2 regions of the Methyloferula stellata AR4 genome follow, and region 1 is predicted to be linked to the other one. Evidence: predicted binding sites of a transcription regulator. Region 1 holds the regulator's gene; the other holds the start of a gene.
The links. Region 1 encodes PhoB, which activates phosphate uptake and scavenging genes when phosphate is short. Its sites were predicted from a motif close to TGTCATNNANCTGTCAT; they were not measured.
Positions count from the first base shown of each region.

Region 2: the regulator PhoB is predicted to act here: its motif matches at 1,167-1,183, upstream of A3OQ_RS0114155 (RNA degradosome polyphosphate kinase).

Region 1 covers NZ_ARWA01000001.1:2,250,095-2,253,507, forward strand. Annotated here, with positions in the region: gene pstC (phosphate ABC transporter permease subunit PstC) at 1-779, shown strand, start outside; gene pstA (phosphate ABC transporter permease PstA) at 783-1,622, shown strand; gene phoB (phosphate regulon transcriptional regulator PhoB) at 1,717-2,466, shown strand; gene A3OQ_RS0111010 (ceramide glucosyltransferase) at 2,574-3,413, shown strand, end outside.
Region 2 covers NZ_ARWA01000001.1:2,895,193-2,898,605, forward strand. Annotated here, with positions in the region: gene A3OQ_RS24705 (hypothetical protein) at 58-201, shown strand; gene A3OQ_RS0114150 (cyclase family protein) at 221-1,024, opposite strand; gene A3OQ_RS0114155 (RNA degradosome polyphosphate kinase) at 1,282-3,413, shown strand, end outside.

The DNA of each region.
Region 1 (3,413 bases):
CCGAGGTTTGGAACCCGGTCACCGATAAATTCGGCGCGCTGGCCCCGATCTACGGTACCGTTGTCACATCACTTATCGCCATGCTCATTGCCGTCCCTGTCGGCATCGGAAGCGCGATTTTCCTGACCGAACTTTGCCCGCAATCGCTGCGGCGGCCGATCGGCGTTGCGATCGAACTACTCGCTGCGATTCCCTCGATCATTTACGGCCTCTGGGGCCTTTTCATTCTTGCGCCCTTCCTGCAGCAGTATGTCCAGCCAGCCCTCATTTCGCTTTTCGGCAACATCCCGATCCTGTCGACGCTTTTCGCCGGGCCGCCTTATGGAATCGGCATTCTGACGGCCGGCTTCGTTCTGGCCATTATGGTGCTTCCGTTCATCACCTCGATCTCGCGCGATGTTTTCGAGACGGTGCCGCCGGTCTTGAAAGAGGCGGGCTATGGCCTCGGCTGCACCACCTGGGAAGTCTCGCGGAACGTGGTGCTGCCTTACACGGGCGTTGGCGTGATCGGCGGGATCATGCTCGGTCTTGGGCGCGCGCTCGGCGAAACCATGGCGGTCACTTTCGTTATCGGCAATGCGCATCGAATCTCCGGATCCATACTGGCCCCCGGAACGACGATCTCGGCGTCGATCGCCAATGAATTCACCGAGGCCGTCGGCGACCTTTACACGTCGGCTTTGATCGAACTTGGCTTCATTCTGTTCATCATTACCTTCATCGTCTTGGCGATCTCGCGGTTCTTGCTCTTGCGCATCGAACAGAAAAAGGGCGTTTGAACCATGTCCCGTTACGCGCAGCGCCGGCGTCTCAATTTCTTCTCGATCGGCCTTTGCTATGCAGCGGCGGCCTTCGGGCTTGGTTTTCTATTGCTGATCCTCATCGCCCTTGTCGGGAAGGGCGTGCGAGGCTTCTCGCTCGATCTCTTCACGCAGATGACCCCGCCACCCGGAAGCAAGGGCGGTCTCCTCAATGCCATTTATGGCAGTCTCATCATGACCTTCCTCGGTGTCGCCATAGGGACGCCGTTGGGCATGCTGGCCGGCACCTACATGGCCGAATATGGCCGCGGCACGAAACTGACCTTTATCGTGCGCTTCATCAACGACATCCTGCTCAGCGCGCCTTCGATCGTCATTGGCCTTTTCGTTTACGAGATCATGGTCTCGAAAATGGGCCATTTCTCCGGCATCGCCGGCGCCGTCGCCCTTGCGATCATCGTGATACCGGTCGTCGTGCGGACAACCGAAGACATGCTGCTGCTCGTCCCCGCGCAGATGCGGGAGGCGGCGACGGCGCTTGGCCTGCCGCGTTTTCATGTGATCACCAAGATCGCCTATAAGGCCGCGAGCGCCGGCCTCGTGACCGGTATCCTCCTGGCGATCGCCCGCGCCAGCGGCGAGACGGCGCCCTTGCTTTTCACGGCGCTGAACAATCAATTCTTCAGCTCCAACCTCAACGCGCCCATGGCCAGCCTGCCGGTCATTATTTTCCAGTTTGCGTTGAGCCCCTATGCGGACTGGCAGCAACTGGCCTGGTCAGGCGCGCTGATTGTCACCGCCGCTGTTCTTTGTCTTTCCATCGCAGCGCGCGTGCTCGCCCGCAAGGGGGTGGGCGGATGAATGACGGAATGAAAATGCTCGGGTCCTTTAACGCGTCTCATGCGTCGGTCTTATCGCCCTCTGCGCCTGTCTCAGCTTGGAAAGTGACTTCGGCATGAATGATACTCGCACCCGGCAAACGCGCGGGATTTCGTCCGGGGGCGCGCCGCGCGTCCTTGTGGTCGAGGATGAGGCAGCGCTCGGTCTGCTTCTCACCTATAATCTCGAAGCCCAGGGTTTCGACGTCGAATGCGTCGAACGTGGCGACGACGCGGAACTGCGCCTGAGCGAAGCGCCGCCCGATCTCGTCATCCTCGACTGGATGCTGCCGGGCGTTTCGGGGCTCGAAATCTGCCGCCGCCTGCGCGCGCGGGAAAGCACGAGATCGCTGCCGGTCATTATGCTGACCGCACGCGGCGAAGAGGGCGAACGCGTGCGCGGCCTCTCCGTCGGGGCGGATGACTATGTGGTAAAGCCCTTTTCTGTGCCGGAGCTTTTGGCGCGGGTGCGCGCCTTGTTGCGACGGGTGCATCCGGCGCGGATCGCGCCTTTGCTTTCGATCGGCGATTTGGAGCTTGATCGCGGCACGTGGCGGGTGCGCCGCGGCGGCCGCTCGCTTCACATCGGCCCGACGGAATTTCGCCTTCTCGAATGTCTCATGGAGCGGCCTGGGCAGATTTTCTCGCGGGCACAATTGCTCGACAGTGTCTGGGGCCACGCGGCCGAAATCGACGAGCGAACCGTCGATGTTCATGTCGGACGGTTGCGCAAGGCTCTGTCACAGCCGGATGAGGAAGATCCGATCCGTACCGTCCGCGGCGCGGGCTATGGTTTCGATGAAACCTTCGGCAAGGTGAGGAATTAGATTTTTGTAGCTAAAGCGTTCATGATGAGGGGCGGCCCGCGAGTCCTCGAAACGCGCGGCGCCCTGACAGCAGTCACTTCGGATATTGGTCGAGTATATCGGACGACATGACCTTTACGATCATCATGCTCGCAGTCGCGGGGCTTCTGCTCTTCCTCCAATATTTGACGGCCTTTCTGGCCTGGCTGCGTTGTCGTCCGTCGCGCGGCCGGCGCGACGCTCTGGCCTTGGAGAAGGTGGACACGTTTCCAGCGATCAGCCTGGTCCGGCCGCTGTGCGGGCTCGAGAGTTTTTCGGGCGACACGCTGCGCAGTTCTTTCACGTTGAGCTATCCGTCCTACGAACTGCTTTTTTGCGTCGCCGATCCATCGGATCCGATCATCCCTTGGGTGAGAGCGGCCATGCGCACCTATCCCGAGGTGCCGAGCCAGCTCATCATCGGCGACGAGAAGATCAGCATCAATCCAAAGCTGAACAATATGGTGCGCGGCTGGCAGACGGCACGCTTCGACCGGATCGCCTTTATCGACAGCAATGTCCTTCTCGCCCCCGACTTTTTGCAGAGCCTGATTCATGCGCTGCGCGACGATACAGGCGTCGTCTCGGCGCCGCCGATCGGGCTTTCGCCGCGCGGGTTCTGGGCGCATCTCGAATGCGCCTTCCTCAATACCTATGAGGCGCGCTGGCAATATGCGGCGGATGCTTTTGCGATGGGCTTCGCGCAAGGCAAGACCCTGTTTTTCCGCCGCTCCGAATTGGAGAGCGGCTTCATGGAGCTCGCGGATGAACCGGCCGAAGACGCGGCCTCGACCAAAATGGTGCGCCGGCGGGGCCTGAAGGCACGCCTTGCCATGCCTTCGTCGCAGCCACTCGGCGAAAGAAGCGTCAAGGATGTGTGGTCGCGGCAATTGCGCTGGGCGCGGTTGCGGCGCGTGACGTTCCCGATG
Region 2 (3,413 bases), 650 kb from region 1:
TCTATGGGCGGGCATTTCCTCGTTCACAAGTTGCAGCAGTATCGGGGAACGCGATCAATGCGTAGCTTAGGGTTGCGGGTCACCGCTTTGATCGGACTGACGCTGCTCGTCGCGGCCTGCGACAAATGTGGCGATCCCGTGCAGTTTCACGCCCCGTCGCTGCCGCATAGCTGCTACGAAAGCCAACCGGCACAAAAATAGGCGCTCCCTACAACCGATTTTACGGCAGAATCGCGAAGGCCCGAGCGGGAAAGCCGAGGCCGTTTCTGACCTTCGGCCAGGTCACCACGATCAAGGCGCCTTTGGCCGGAACCTTGTCGAGATTGTCCATGACCTCGATCTGGTAATGGCCGGTTTTCAGAATATAGGTCTCGGTCTCCATTTTCTCGGTCGTGTCGCTGTCCATCGACTCATGGCCGATCGCCGTGACGCCGCGCTGTTCGACCAGAAACTTGACCGCTGCGAGCGACCACGCCGGGAAGGCAGACCGCTTGAAGCGCTCTGGGTCTTTGTCCCAGTCTTTCGACATATCGGTGCGCAAGGCGGCGAAGGCGCCCTTCGGCACCCGGCCGTGTTTTTTCTCCCAGGCGCGCAAGTCTTCGAGCGAAAAGGCATGGTTCGGATCACGAGCGAGCAGCGGCGTCTCATCGAAAACGACGAGTGGCAGAATCATGTCCTTTAAGGGAATCTGGTCCATCGTGGCGCCAGTTTCCGAAAAATGCGCCGGCGGATCGACATGTGTGCCATATTGACCGACCATTTCGTAGAAAGTCGCGCGAAAGCCGTCCTTTTGAATGGTATAGGGCTGTTTCGTCTTAGGATCGGCGGCGGGGCTCATTTTGGCTTGTGGAAAGCCTGCCCAGACGGGCGTATCCGGTCCGAAACTATGGGTAAGATCGACATAGTTTTTCGAAGCTAGGGTCCGGTAGAGGTTTTCGAGCGAAGCCGCATTCGCCGTCTGCGCCACGGCCAGAAAAAAGCCGAGACCGGCACAGATCGGCAAAAGATAGCGCGAGATCCTCATCCGGTTCTCCCTTTCATGCTTGTGCTCTTGGAACCTGCTCGCCGCACACCGGGAATGTCGTTGCGTCCATTGCGGCCGGACAGAATCGAGCGGCTTCATTTCAGATAAATTTCAATCGGATTTGCCACAGGGAAAGAGTTGAAGTCATGCTATCGTCACGAAATTCAACGAGCGTCGGCAAGAGATTTCGAAGGAGGCATAGTGTGAGCGCGCAAGCTGAAGAGCGCAAATTGGCCGAGGCCGCTCGGAACGCAAAAATGGAGGGCGCTGTGCTCGAAGCGCGCCCGGCGGACGGGCAGGGCCTTTCGACCGAGGGGTCGCCCGCAGCCTCCATTCCGGTCATGGACGACCTTGGCGATATCGCCGGACGCCCGGCCGAGCTCGCCCAGTCGCCGCAACGCTTCATCAATCGCGAATTGTCCTGGCTCGAATTCAATCGGCGCGTCCTTGAAGAAGCGTCCAATCGCAATCATCCTTTGCTCGAGCAGCTTCGGTTTTTGTCGATTTCCGCCAATAATCTCGATGAATTCTTCATGGTGCGTGTGGCCGGTCTCCGCGGGCAAGTTCTTGCCGGAATCAGCACGGCCTCCGAGGATGGCCTGACACCGCCGGAGCAATTGACCAAAGTCCGCGACCGCGTCGGATTGCTCGCTGCCGAACAGCAGCGGCGCTGGCGCGAATTGCGTCAGGAGCTGAACGACGCCAATATTGTCATCGTCGACCCGAAGGACCTCAGCGAGGCCGAGACGGCTTGGCTCGAACAGCATTTCCTTGCCTATATTTTTCCGGTCTTGACGCCGCTCGCCGTCGATCCGGCGCATCCTTTCCCTTTCATCCCGAATCTCGGGGCGACGATCGCGCTCGAATTGGTGCAACCGGGCGAACATAAAAGCTTGCGCGCCTTGATCCGGCTGCCGGCCAAGATCAGCCGCTTCATCCGGCTTCCTGACGGGCTCGGTGAGCGCGGCCAGCGCTTCATCTCGCTTGAAAATCTCATCAGCATTTTCACTCAGAGCCTGTTTCCAGGCTATCTCGTGCGCGGGCAGGGGCTCTTCCGGATCATTCGCGACAGTGATCTTGAAGTCGAAGAAGAAGCCGAAGACCTCGTGCTCTTTTTCGAAAGCGCTTTGAAGCGGCGCCGGCGCGGTTCCGTCATCAGGGCCGAGTTCGACAGCATGATGCCGGACGAGCTGCGGGTCTTCGTGGCCGAAGAACTCGACGTCGCGCCGGAGGAGGTCTTCGTCCTCGACGGCATGCTCGCCTTGAACGATCTCACCGAAGTCGTCGCGCTCGACCGCCCGGAGCTGAAGTTCAAGCCCTATAATCCGCGCTTTCCGGAACGTGTGCGCGATAATGGCGGCGATTGTTTTTTGGCGATCCGCCAGAAGGATCTGGTCGTCCACCATCCGTATGAATCCTTCGACGTCGTGGTCCAGTTCCTGGATCAGGCGGCCCGCGATCCGAATGTCGTCGCAATCAAGCAGACGCTTTATCGCACCTCGTCCGACAGTCCGATCGTGCGCGCCTTGATCGAGGCGGCGGAGGCCGGCAAATCGGTGACGGCGCTCGTCGAATTGAAGGCGCGTTTCGACGAAGAGGCCAATATCCGCTGGGCCCGCGATCTCGAACGTGCCGGCGCGCAAGTCGTCTTCGGCTTCATCGAGCTCAAGACGCATGGCAAATTATCGATGGTCGTGCGCCGCGAAGCCGGCACTTTGATCACCTATTGCCACGTCGGCACCGGCAATTATCATCCGGTGACGGCGCGGATCTACACGGATATTTCGTTCTTCACCGCCGACCCGGTCATCGGGCGGGATGTGTCGCGCATCTTCAATTACATCACGGGCTATGCCGAGCCGGCGGGGCTCGAGCGGATGGCCGTCTCACCGATCTCGCTCAAGAAGAAGCTTCTCGCGCACATCCACCAGGAAATCGCTTTTGCCAAAGCCGGCAAGCCGGCCAATATTTGGGGCAAATGCAACGCTCTCGTCGATCCGGAAATCATTGATGCTTTTTACGAGGCAAGCCAGGCCGGCGTGAAAATCGATCTCGTTATCCGCGGCATTTGCTGTCTGCGGCCGGGCGTGAACGGCCTGTCCGAAAACATTCGGGTGAAATCGATCATCGGGCGTTTTCTGGAACATGCGCGCGTCTATGCGTTCGGCGGCGGTCACGATCTTCCGCACCCGAAAGCCCATGTCTATATTTCCTCGGCCGACCTCATGCCGCGCAACCTCGACCGTCGCGTTGAAGTTTTGTGCCCGATCCTCAATCCGACTGTGCATGAGCAAGTCCTCGATCAGATTCTTCTTGCCAACATGCTCGACAATCAACAGAGTTACCGGGTCTTGCCGGATGGTTCGAGCGCGCGCATATCAACGCAGCC